3 regions of the Chryseobacterium sp. PvR013 genome follow, and region 2 is predicted to be linked to each of the others. Evidence: riboswitches for the same ligand, from Rfam matches in the RefSeq annotation. Region 2 holds a riboswitch; each other region holds the start of a gene.

Evidence for each region. A riboswitch is a leader RNA that binds a small molecule or an ion and turns the genes downstream of it on or off. The one in region 2 is predicted to bind S-adenosylmethionine.
Region 1: linked by a shared signal. The riboswitch ahead of JOE44_RS15275 (TonB-dependent receptor) and the one ahead of JOE44_RS18250 (TonB-dependent receptor) in region 2 are both predicted to bind S-adenosylmethionine.
Region 3: linked by a shared signal. The riboswitch ahead of JOE44_RS14545 (alpha/beta fold hydrolase) and the one ahead of JOE44_RS18250 (TonB-dependent receptor) in region 2 are both predicted to bind S-adenosylmethionine.

Annotation. Positions count from the first base shown of each region.
Region 1 covers NZ_JAFIBT010000001.1:3,345,833-3,349,768, reverse strand. Annotated here, with positions in the region: gene pckA (phosphoenolpyruvate carboxykinase (ATP)) at 1-905, shown strand, start outside; gene JOE44_RS15285 (hypothetical protein) at 960-1,397, opposite strand; gene JOE44_RS15280 (type II 3-dehydroquinate dehydratase) at 1,469-1,876, opposite strand; SAM riboswitch class I at 2,121-2,219, shown strand; gene JOE44_RS15275 (TonB-dependent receptor) at 2,306-3,936, shown strand, end outside.
Region 2 covers NZ_JAFIBT010000001.1:3,993,004-3,996,939, reverse strand. Annotated here, with positions in the region: gene JOE44_RS18250 (TonB-dependent receptor) at 1-2,132, opposite strand, end outside; SAM riboswitch class I at 2,226-2,331, opposite strand; gene JOE44_RS18245 (alpha-amylase family glycosyl hydrolase) at 2,602-3,936, opposite strand, start outside.
Region 3 covers NZ_JAFIBT010000001.1:3,201,550-3,205,485, reverse strand. Annotated here, with positions in the region: gene JOE44_RS14550 (glucosidase) at 1-1,807, opposite strand, end outside; SAM riboswitch class I at 1,996-2,103, shown strand; gene JOE44_RS14545 (alpha/beta fold hydrolase) at 2,164-3,108, shown strand; gene JOE44_RS14540 (homoserine dehydrogenase) at 3,108-3,936, shown strand, end outside.

The DNA.
Region 1 (3,936 bases), 650 kb from region 2:
TAGCTTTATTCTTTGGTCTTTCAGGTACAGGAAAAACGACTCTGTCTGCAGATCCGAAAAGATATCTTATTGGTGATGACGAGCATGGTTGGGATAACAACGGAGTATTTAACTATGAAGGTGGATGCTACGCTAAAGTTATCGACTTATCTGAAGAAAAAGAACCGGATATCTTTGCTGCCATCAAAAGAGATGCACTTCTTGAAAACGTTGTTGTGAACAATGGAGTAGCAGATTATACAGACGGATCAATCACTGAGAATACAAGAGTTTCTTATCCAATTTATCATATCAACAAAATTGTATTGCCCTCTAAAGCAGGTCATGCTAAGAAGATTGTTTATCTTTCAGCAGATGCATTCGGAGTACTTCCTCCGGTTTCCATCTTGAATGAAGATCAGGCTCAATACCACTTCCTTTGCGGTTATACATCAAAACTAGCTGGAACAGAAAGAGGAATTACAGAACCTCAACCATCTTTCTCACCTGCATTTGGTGAAGCATTCCTTACATTACACCCAACAATGTATTCTAAAACATTGATCGGTAAAATGCAGGAGCACGGAGCTAAAGCTTATTTGGTAAATACAGGTTGGAATGGTACAGGAAAGAGAATTTCTCTGAAAGATACAAGAGCAATCATTGATGCAATCATTGACGGATCTATCGATAACGCTCCTAAAACTCAGGTTCCAATCATGAATCTTGAGATTCCTACTGAATTGCCAAACGTTTCTACAGGTATTTTAGATCCTAGAGATACATATGAAAGTGCTTCAGAATGGGAAGAAAAAGCAAAAGATCTTGCTTCAAGATATATCAAAAACTTTGAGCAGTATTGTGATACTGAAGAAGGTAAGAAATTAGTTGCTTCAGGACCTCAATTACAGGAACAAACTATCTAATTAATAGTTATCTATAAAATAAGGAAAAGCCTCATCATTGATGAGGCTTTTTTATTAATATTTTTGACAGTTTTCAATCAATTCATCCTGTTCATCAAGTTTTAAGACTGTTGATTTGATTGATTCTTCAGTTAAATGTTTTATGATCATAAAATGTTTTGAAGAAAAGTAAGATTCTTCGTCCAATATCTTATCTAAATACTTTGGATTAGTGAAAGTTATCCAGTATTTTGCTTTGTTGGAAAAGGTAATAGTTACTTCTATGGCATCAGATTCAATATTTTCTATTGGATCATCTATGTTAATAGAAATTATTTCAGGTTCATTGTTTAAAGTAAAATAAAAATCAGAATACCATCTCAGTCTTCCTTCGTCATTCCAGATTCTTATATTTTCATCATTTATTTCTTCAACGATATAAGATTCTCTCTTCGTTAATTGCCCGGAATATATGCCAATGCTTTTACAGTAAATCTTATCCTTTATCTTCATAAATTATTCTCTTTTTATACATAATTATCTGTGAGAATCTGTGCTATCTGTGGGAAAATATAGACTGAAAATTACTTCAGGCTCAATAAAGCCAATCTATACCCATCCATTCCAAAGCCGGATAAAACAGCATCTGTATTCGCTGCCGTTACAGATTTCTGGCGGAATTCTTCTCTTTTGTATATATTGCTGATATGTACTTCTACTTTTGGCTTGCGGATATTCTTTAAACAATCAGCGATAGCATAAGAATAATGGGTAAATGCTCCCGGGTTAATCACCACTGCATCAAAATCATCCTCCTGAAGTCTGTTGATAAGCTCACCCTCAATATTAGACTGATAATATTGTATTTCATGAGACTGAAACTCGGATTTTAAATTTTCCAAATAACTCTCCATGGAAACATTTCCATAAATTTCCGGTTCCCGGGTGCCCAAAAGGTTGAGATTAGGCCCATTTATAATCAAAACTTTCATACTATAAAATTAAAAAGTTTTTTCAATTAATAGTACAAAAATTAAGGTGTCCTCAAATATTTGTTCCATTGAATTATTAATAATGATATTTATCATGTTTGAATAAATGATAACGGCTACAACTCCTATTGTAATGAGTTTTATTAAAATTTTATGTTAATTATTAAAAATTTATCATGAAAAATAAATAAGTCTACTTGTTTTGTAGACTAAAAGTTTTTAGCTTTGCAAACATATTTCGATCGGCTTATAAAGAAAGATGGAGGGAACTGACCCCGTGAAGTCTTAACAACCTACCCATTGGGCAAGGTGTTACGTTCAGCCTTTTAAGGAAAAATAAGCATTTGGTTTATCGTATATTAAAATTTAACCCTTTGCTGACTTTTCTGCAAAGGGTTAAATTTTAATATATGATAAATAAAATTGATTATGATTAGTAAAACTTTATTTAATTCTAAAGCTTGGATACCTCCGGTTGCTGTTTTTTTTCTGGGAATTACCAGTGTAAATGCACAGAATTCCAAGCCGAAAAAAGATAGCCTTCATGAAAAAGAGATTGATGAAGTAGTAGTGGTAGCTTACGGAAAAGCGAAAAGAAACAGCTATACCGGTTCCGTAGCTACAATTTCCAGTGATAAAATCAATAACAGACCTGTAACGAATATTACGAAAGCATTAGAAGGACAGGTTGCAGGGATTCAGACTACCAGCGCATCAGGTCAGCCAGGTGCTGTTTCCACGATCCGAATCAGAGGAATTGGTTCAATAAGTGCTTCCAGTGATCCATTATATGTAGTGGACGGAATTCCTTTTGATGGAAATCTAAACTCAATCAGTCCCAGCGATATCGAATCTATAAGTGTTCTGAAAGATGCTACAGCAAGTGCTTTGTATGGTTCAAGAGGAGCAAATGGGATCATCATCATTACTACAAAATCAGGTAAAAAAGGGGAAGCAAAAGTTAATTTTAATATCAGTCAGGGATTCTCCGGAAGAGCCGTAAAAGACTATGAACAGGTAAATACGGATCAGTATTTTCAACTGTACTGGGAAGCATTGAGAAATGGATATCAATCCGGGAAAGTTTCTTCTCAGCAGGCCGCTCAGATGGCAACAGACAACCTTGTTTCTTCACTGGGGATTAATCCATATGGGACAGCTTATCCAAAGCCTGTAGGTACAGATGGGAAGCTATTACCTGGTGCATCACCACTTTGGAATGATGACTGGAGAGATATCTTGCAGAGAGTGGCTTCAAGAAATCAGGTGGATCTTGATATCAGCGGAGGAAGTGAGAAAAGTAATTATTTCTTCTCTCTGGGGTATCTGGATGATAAGGGAATGGCAATTGAATCAGGATATAAAAGATATAATACCCGATTGAAAATCAATTCTGAAGTTAAAAAATGGCTGAATGTTGGGGTGAACTTAAGCTATGCAAACAGTATTCAGCAGGCGCCTACTTCTTCAGATTCCAAGGCCAGTAACATCATCAATGCGGCAAGATTTATTCCTTCATTCTATCCTTATTATGAAAGAAATGCTGACGGAACTTATATTTTGGATGCTGATGGAAACCCGATTTATGATTTTGGAAAATACAGACCCACAAATGCGCTTCAGAATCAAAATGCCGCAGCAACCTTACCATTAGATAAAAACGAAAATAAAGAGGACAACTTTTCAGGGAAGGGATTCATGGAATTTACTTTCTTGCCGGAGCTAAAATTCAAGACGAGTTTCTCTGTGGATTTGGTGAATTATAACGGACATTATTATTCAAATCCATTATTGGGGCAAGGCGCTGAGATTGGAGGATCGGTGACGAAAACCAATACCAGAACGCTTTCTTATACAACCAGTAATATTCTGACGTATGATAAAAAGTTTGGAAAACACCATGTCAATGTATTAGCGGGGCACGAATTCTATAAATATGATTATCAGACAATCTCCGGAACAAGAAGTCAGTTCTCACTGCCTTACTATTATGAGCCGGACGCCGCTTCTTTACTGGGAAGTTTCAGTGGAAACAGTAATAAATTGAGTTTGTTGAGTTT
Region 2 (3,936 bases):
CCATAATTCAAGCCTAATGAAGCTTTTGTTTTTGGAGACAGGGTTTCAATGATGTTGATCTGATCCGGGCCAAAGAATTCATTCTGAGGAGTTCCTAAGTTTTCCGGAAAATGAAAGTCTGTGATTTTTGTTTCTGTATAGTTTCCGGCAAGATTAATATTTAAATTACCGCTTCCAAGAATCAAGTCATAAGAAACGACCACATCTACTCCTTTTGTTTCAGTATCAATGGCATTTGTAAAGAATCTTCCGCTTTCTACGTTAAACTGATCCAGTCTGGGATCGGTAATATTGCTGGTAATTACAATCCTGTCCTTTACTTTTATCCAATATCCGTCTACTGAAATAGACAGTTTGTTTAAAGGTCTCAGCGTAAATCCAGCGCTTGCATTAACAGACGTTTCCTGTTTAAGCTTATCAAACCCAAGAATTCTGGCTGCTTCGCTATCATTTCGGAAAATCCCTTTGGTTACAATTCCTGAACCGGAAGTAGAAATGTCGGCATAAGAGTTATTAAAATACTGCTGTTGAAGGGAAGGAGCTCTAAACCCTGTTCCTACAGCTGCTCTAATTGCATAATTTTTTACAAATTCATATCGTATTGCTAATTTCCCATTCAGGGTATTTCCAAAATCTGAATAATTTTCAAATCTGGCAGCAGCGTCAATATTCAGTTTTTTATCCAGATCATAGGAAACATCTGCATATACTGCCGTGGAATGCCTGTTTTTTTTCACTGCATTGTCTGGAGAGAATCCGATAAAAGATTGAGATCCGCCCGCTCCAAGCACCGTTGATCCTTCGGTGGCAACATTTCCGTTGATGTCATATTGGGTATAAGAAGCTTCATCACCGGGTTTGATCTGGTATTGTTCCAATCTGAACTCTCCACCGAATCCGATATTGAAACGATTTATCTTTTTGGAAACATCAAGATTAATCGTATTTTGAAGGAAGCTGTGTGCTCCAGCATAAAAACGCGTTGGTGAATTTGCTCCCAGGGAAGCATTATTGGTATTGCTAACATTGTAATTGAAGGTATTGCTTCCGAATGTATTGCTAAGGTCAAAAAACCAGTCATTGACATTATATTTTGCTCCTACAGCATAGGAGACATCATATACTTGTGATCCGAGATTTGCCTGAAATCCGTTCGGATAAATGGATGAAACCACATTAGAAGCTTCGCTTGGAAGTCTTCTGAAACCAAAACCTTTTCCTTCTTTGATACTGAAACCTCCAAAAGAATAGATTTTAAATTGATCGTTAAAAGGATATTCTGCATTGAAAAACAACTGTCCCTGTCTGATCTGGGCATCTCCAATCTGAAAATTAAAATCGTCACGGGTTAGTCCTCGTTCTTTAATCTTTGCATCATCTGCTGCTCTTGCCGCTTCGGGATCATCAGCAAATGCATAGGCAAAATTATTTCCAAAAATATCCAGATCATGATTTTGAGTTCGTGTTGTTTTTCCTCTGTGGCTTAATTGTAGGGAAAGGTTGATATAACCCTCTTTTTTTCCTAATGAAGTCCCATAATTGGCTCCTGCCTGATAAGTATCCCCATCATTTCTCCCAGTCAATCCATACGTAAGACTTGCTGAGGCTCCCGTATTTTTTTTAAGAATAATATTGATAACTCCTGCAATGGCATCAGATCCGTATTGTGCTGCAGCTCCGTCCCTTAACACTTCTATTCTATCAATCGCAATGACCGGAATTGTACTTAAATCTGTTCCTACAGATCCATTTCCAACCGTATTCTGATAATTAACTAAAGAGGTGGAATGTCTTCTTTTTCCGTTAAGTAAAACCAGAATCTGATCTGGTCCCATTCCTCTTAAGGTTACAGGATCAATATGCTCTGTTCCATCAGAAGCAGACTGTCTCACTGCATTAAACGATGGAATCACATAGTTCAGGAGATCCTGAGCCGTCATTTGTGGAGAACTTCTTTGTATTTTGTCAATATTAATAACATCTACAGGAACTGGTGTTTCCAGTTTTGTTCTTTTGACATTTCGGTTTCCGACAATGATGATATCTTCTATTTCTTTGCCTTTCTCCTCATTCTCCTGAGCAGCGACTAACATTGCCCCAAACAATAATACAGCTGTGCTTAATTTTTTCATTTTTGTTCTTGCCAATTAATAATACGAATCTGACGGATCTTTCCGCAGATACACAAGACTTCAAGAAATGGAATTCATATAGAATATTGACTTCACTTATCTCCCCCTCCGGGTTGGAATTAGCACCTTTACACTTCTGGAACCGTGCAGGTTGCTAAGGTTTCACCGGGCCAAATCCCTCCACCTTTCTTGATAAATCTACTGCAAAAGTAGACTATTTTTTTAAATATACAAAAAAGCAGATCTGCTGTACTGCAAATCTGCCTTTCATTATTTTATAGAACTTGTGGTAAGTTTTATTTTTGAAACATTAAGATGATATTAAGGTGATAAGAGTATTAAGATAAGCTTCGTTTTAAGCTTAAAATTCAGAATGATTCATCTTAACTACCTTTATTTCTTAAATCCTTCTTAATGGTTTTACTATATTCAACATTTTTTATAAGTCTAAACAGCTTGATAATTTGTTTTATTTGATCATCATCTTTTGAATCGCAATTCCTGTATCCGATTTCAACTGTACCAGATAGGTTCCCGGTGGATAACTGATTTTCGTTTCATGAATACCGTTTTCTTTATTCAGCTTGAAAGAGTCCAGCTTTTTACCCGTCATATCAAAAATTAAAATTTCTCCGTTTTTGGCTTTATTGAAAATGAATCGTGCGATTCCGTTTTGTATCGGATTGTCTGCAATCTGAAGGGACAATTTGTTCCCTTCATTGATATCTATTGTTGACAAAGCACCTGCATAGTTTCCAAATATTCTGAATTCTCCAGGCTGTAAAGTGATCGGAGTGGTTGTAGAAGCCACATTCAAAATACTATCATCCATTAGATTCTGCCATTGACCTGTGTAAGGAAAGAAAGGAATAACATTTTTTGCAGATGTATCATAATTGGCCAATACTACTATATTTTTTATTCCCGTTGTAATTGCTGCATCATACACGTAAATTCTTGTGATCAGCCCATTAGGATCATTCGTAAGGTTATTGGATTCTATACTGTAAGTTTTAGATTTAAAAACCTGATGGGTATTCCTGATATTGATTATTTTAGCCCATGTATCATAAACTGCTTTTCTGTTTGCATTGGTATCATATCCTAATGTAAATGCAACAGGTTTCTCATCTGTTCTGCATCCGCTGTCGATAGTTCCGTTAGCACATCTGTTGATACTAAATTCGTATCCCAATTCTCCAAACTGCCAGATCATTTTCGGACCGGGAATGATAAAGAACGTAGCACCGAAAGTTTTCATTCTTTCAAGAGCAGTATTCAGGTCTTTCACATTATAGCTGCCGTTTACTGCACCATAGGCAAGGTTTTTAAACATCAGCCTTTCTTCATCATGGCTTTCTCCATATCCTACAGCACTCATATTGGTAAAGCCATGAAGACTGTGATTCATACGGTCATAATTGCTGTTTTCCTGATACCCCATTGTATTCTGATTGTAAGGCTCTGTCTGCTTATTCCAAAGCATAACGCCTTTTCCTTCTGCGATCCTGTAGTTTGCCCATTGCTGTTCCTCTGCATCAGTTCCCAGATGTTCAAAAATCATGTAAGAATTCGGGTCTATAGTCCACTGTCTGTCAGCATAATGTTTCATGATATCTACTCTGTCCTGTTGATAAGCATTCGTGCAGGCTTCATCATTTTCAGAGCAGCTTTGGGTAAATCCTTTTGTTAAATCCCAACGGAATCCGTCTATGTGATATTCAGTCAGCCATTGCTGAAGACATCTTTCAACGTAATATTGCGTTGAAGGACTTGTATGGTTAAAATCATTAAATACATTGTA
Region 3 (3,936 bases), 790 kb from region 2:
ACAGGCCTTTCGTGCTTTCACCCAGATTTTCCATGGCCTCGGCGATATAAAGATAATGCTCAAAAAATTTAATAGCCATATCTTCATATACCTGATAATACTGGGCCAGTTCCATGGCAATACGCATCATATTCAATGCATACATCGCCATCCAGCTTGTGCCATCAGCCTGTTCAAGATGCTGGCCATCCTTTAATTCCATATTCCGGTCAAAGGCTCCGATATTATCAAGACCAAGGAATCCTCCACCAAAGATGTTTTTTCCGTTCTTATCCTTTCGGTTTACCCACCAGGTGAAATTAAGAAGCAGTTTCTGGAATACTTTTTCTAAGAATAGTAAATCCGGTTTTCCATTATTTTTTTCATCAATTTTAAAAACACGGAAGCACGACCACGCATGTACAGGCGGGTTCACGTCACTCATATTCCATTCATAAGCAGGAAGCTGTCCGTTAGGATGCATATACCATTCTTTGGTAAGGAGCAAAAGCTGTCCTTTGGCAAATTCTGCATCTATAATGGAGAAAGGCACACAATGAAATGCCAGATCCCATGTAGCATACCACGGATACTCCCATTTATCAGGCATGGAAATAATATCTTTATTATGAAGATGATTCCATTCTGTATTTCTTACATATTCATTGAAGTTTCTTGGAGCTTCCAAATTAGGATCTCCTTTCAGCCATTTTCCGATATTGTAATGATAGAACTGCTTATTCCAGAGAAGCCCTGCAAAAGCCTGTCGCTGAACATTTCTTTCATCTTCGTTAACGGTATCATTCTGAATTCCTTTATAAAACTCTTCGGCTTCCGCTTTACGGGTTTCAAAAATAGAGTCAAAGTTTTCAAAAGGCTTATCTGCCTCATCAGGACATAGCCTGAACTCAAAAACTTTTGATTCCCCGGCATCAATAATCTCATCAATAAGAAAAGCAGCTTTACTCCCTCTTTTTTCAGGATTTACAGTGTTTCCCTGATGAATAATAAAATCATTAATTCCATCCTTAAAATAGGTGTTTTCAGATGGGGGAGCTCCGTAAAGCTTTGGAGTATTGGTTTCATTGTCACAAAATACACTTTGTGCATTTGAATTTCGGGAATACAGTTTTTTGATTGAAATACTGTCGTGTCCAATATTGATACTTCCGTCGTGAGAAGTATTGAGCTCTCCTTTATAAGTATTGTATCCCCATTTCCAGTTGTTTCTAAACCATGCAGTAGGAGCCACAAGAATAGGGGCAGCATGCTGACTTCGGTTGCAGACTGTTACTCTGACCAGAATATCATTGTGATCCGCTTTACAATATTCGATGAAAATATCAAAATATTCATCATTATCGAAAATTCCGGTATCGAAAATCTCATACTCCGGTTCTTTCTTGCTACGTTTTCCGTTTTCTGCAACAAGCTCATCATAAGGAAACGCATTGATAGGATATTTATATACCATCTTCATATAGCTATGAGTAGGCGTATTGTCCAGATAATAAAAGATTTCTTTGATGTCTTCTCCATGATTCCCCTGAGGGTTACTCAATCCGAAGAATCGTTCTTTTACCATTTTATCTTTCTTATTCCAAAACGAAAAAGCAAAACAGAACAGCTGCTTTACATCAGAAATTCCGGCGATGCCTTCCTCTCCCCAGCGGTAAGTGTAGCTTTCAGCATTATTATGATTGGTAAAATTCCAGGCGTTTCCGTTTGGGCTATAATCTTCGCGTACATTTCCCCACTGCCGGTTGCTTACATAAGGTCCCCAGTTTTTCCATTTGGTATCTTGTAATCTTTCTTTTTCAGCGGTCATATCTCATCATTTTTCCATACGAAGTTAGTTTTTTTGAGAAGTAATTCCAATTTTTTTCATCTGAATAATTATTAATATAGTCTTGAAATACTTGTGTTTAAGGGCTTTTAAAAATATTAAAATAATTTTTTTTTGAAATTAAAAGAAAAGAACTACCTTTGCACCATTCGTTCATTCAAATATTGAAAATGTTATCAAGAAAGGTTGAGGGATTAGACCCTATGAAACCTTAGCAACCCTTTGTGCAAGCAAAGAAGGTGCTACGTTCTACCAAAATTATTTTGGACAGATAACTTACTGAAGTTCTTTTCAGCCATTTCCTGTGGCATTTTCAATTGTATTAAAATTTAATAGAATTGAAAATAGAACTAAACTATATTAATCTTTCGTATCAAACTTATTCTCAAAAGGAATACAATATCTCATTAAGCTATCAGCTTTTTGGGAAAGATCTGTTTACAGCCCCGATCATTTTAATCAACCATGCTCTTACCGGAAATTCAAATGTATCCGGAGAAAAAGGCTGGTGGAAACAATTGGTAGGAGAAAATCAGATTGTTGATACTGATCAATACACTGTTTTGTGTTTCAATATACCCGGAAACGGATATGACAATTTTTTAATTGAAGATTATGAAGACTTCACGCCTTCAGATATCGCTGCGATATTTCTGAAAGGTCTTGAAGCTTTACATATCAAAAATATATATGCCATTATTGGAGGTTCTCTGGGAGGAGGGATTGCCTGGGAAATGCTTGCCAAGCAGCCGGATCTCGCAGAAATATTTATTCCCATAGCCTGTGATTACAGAACACACGATTGGCTGCATGCCCAATGTCTGGTTCAGAAATTCTTATTGAATGATAAAGAAGAACCATTACAGAAAGCAAGAATTCATGCCATGTTGTGTTACAGAACTCCACAATCACTCAATGACAGATTTCAAAACCAATATAATAAGGAAAATCAACGCCTGGAATCAGAAGACTGGTTGGTTTATCATGGTAATGCATTAAACGAAAGGTTTAGTTTACAAGCGTACAAGCTGATGAATCATCTCCTGATGAATATCAATGCTGATGAAACAGCACTGGAGAGGATACAGGCACGAATGCACATGATCTCCGTAGATACAGACTTATTCTTCCCGGCTTCTGAAATCCGAATGTGTTTTGAAAACTTAAAAGAGAAAAATAAGGATGTTTCTTATCACGAGATCCAATCTATACACGGGCATGATGCCTTCCTAATGGAATATCAACAATTAAATAATATCATAAAAAACATTTTACAGAAGTAATGAAAAATGCTAACGAAATAAAATTTTTGAAGAACAGATCAATCGTCAAATTTGAAGGAGAAGATTTCCTTGGAGAAATTGGGATTGACGGACGTATTTTTAAGGCGCTTACTTTAGCGCGTATCAGTGTAGGAGTAATTTCTCAACAAGCTATAGAAAACGGAATTTCTATTTTGGTTCACGAAAATGATGCAGAAAAAGCAGTTGCTTGCCTTATTGATGAATTCGAAACAGAAAGAAAATCTGGAAAAGTTTCTCAGATCTATAGTATCAATAATGTTTCTGTGATTGGTTTTGTGGCAGAAGATTTCAATAAAGTCTTTGCTGAACTGGCCAGAAACAATGTTTTCCCATTATTGCTGAATCAGGTAGCTGGAGAAAACAGAGTCAACATCGTAGTGACTTCTTCACAGGATGAGAAAACAAGAAATATCATAGAATCTGAAATTTTCAAAAAACCAAAAACAGTTCATCTGGCAATTATTGGTCACGGAAACGTAGGAAAGACTTTGATAGAACAGGTTTTGGGATCTGCAGAAGAAATTAAGAAACGTAAAAAAATAGATCTTAAAGTAGTTGCTGTAGCCAACTCAAAGAAAATAGCCTTCAATAAAAAAGGATTTGATGCCAATTGGGGGGATGAGGTTTTAGCCGCGCAACATTCTTCTAACGTTGAAGAATTAATTAATTTCTCCAATGAAAATCAACTGGAGAACCTGATCGTTGTGGATAACACTGCAAGTAAGGATTTTGTGAAAAACTATCACGCTTTGGCAGAAAACGGATTCGATTTGGTTTCTTCCAATAAAATTTTCAATACCCTTCCTA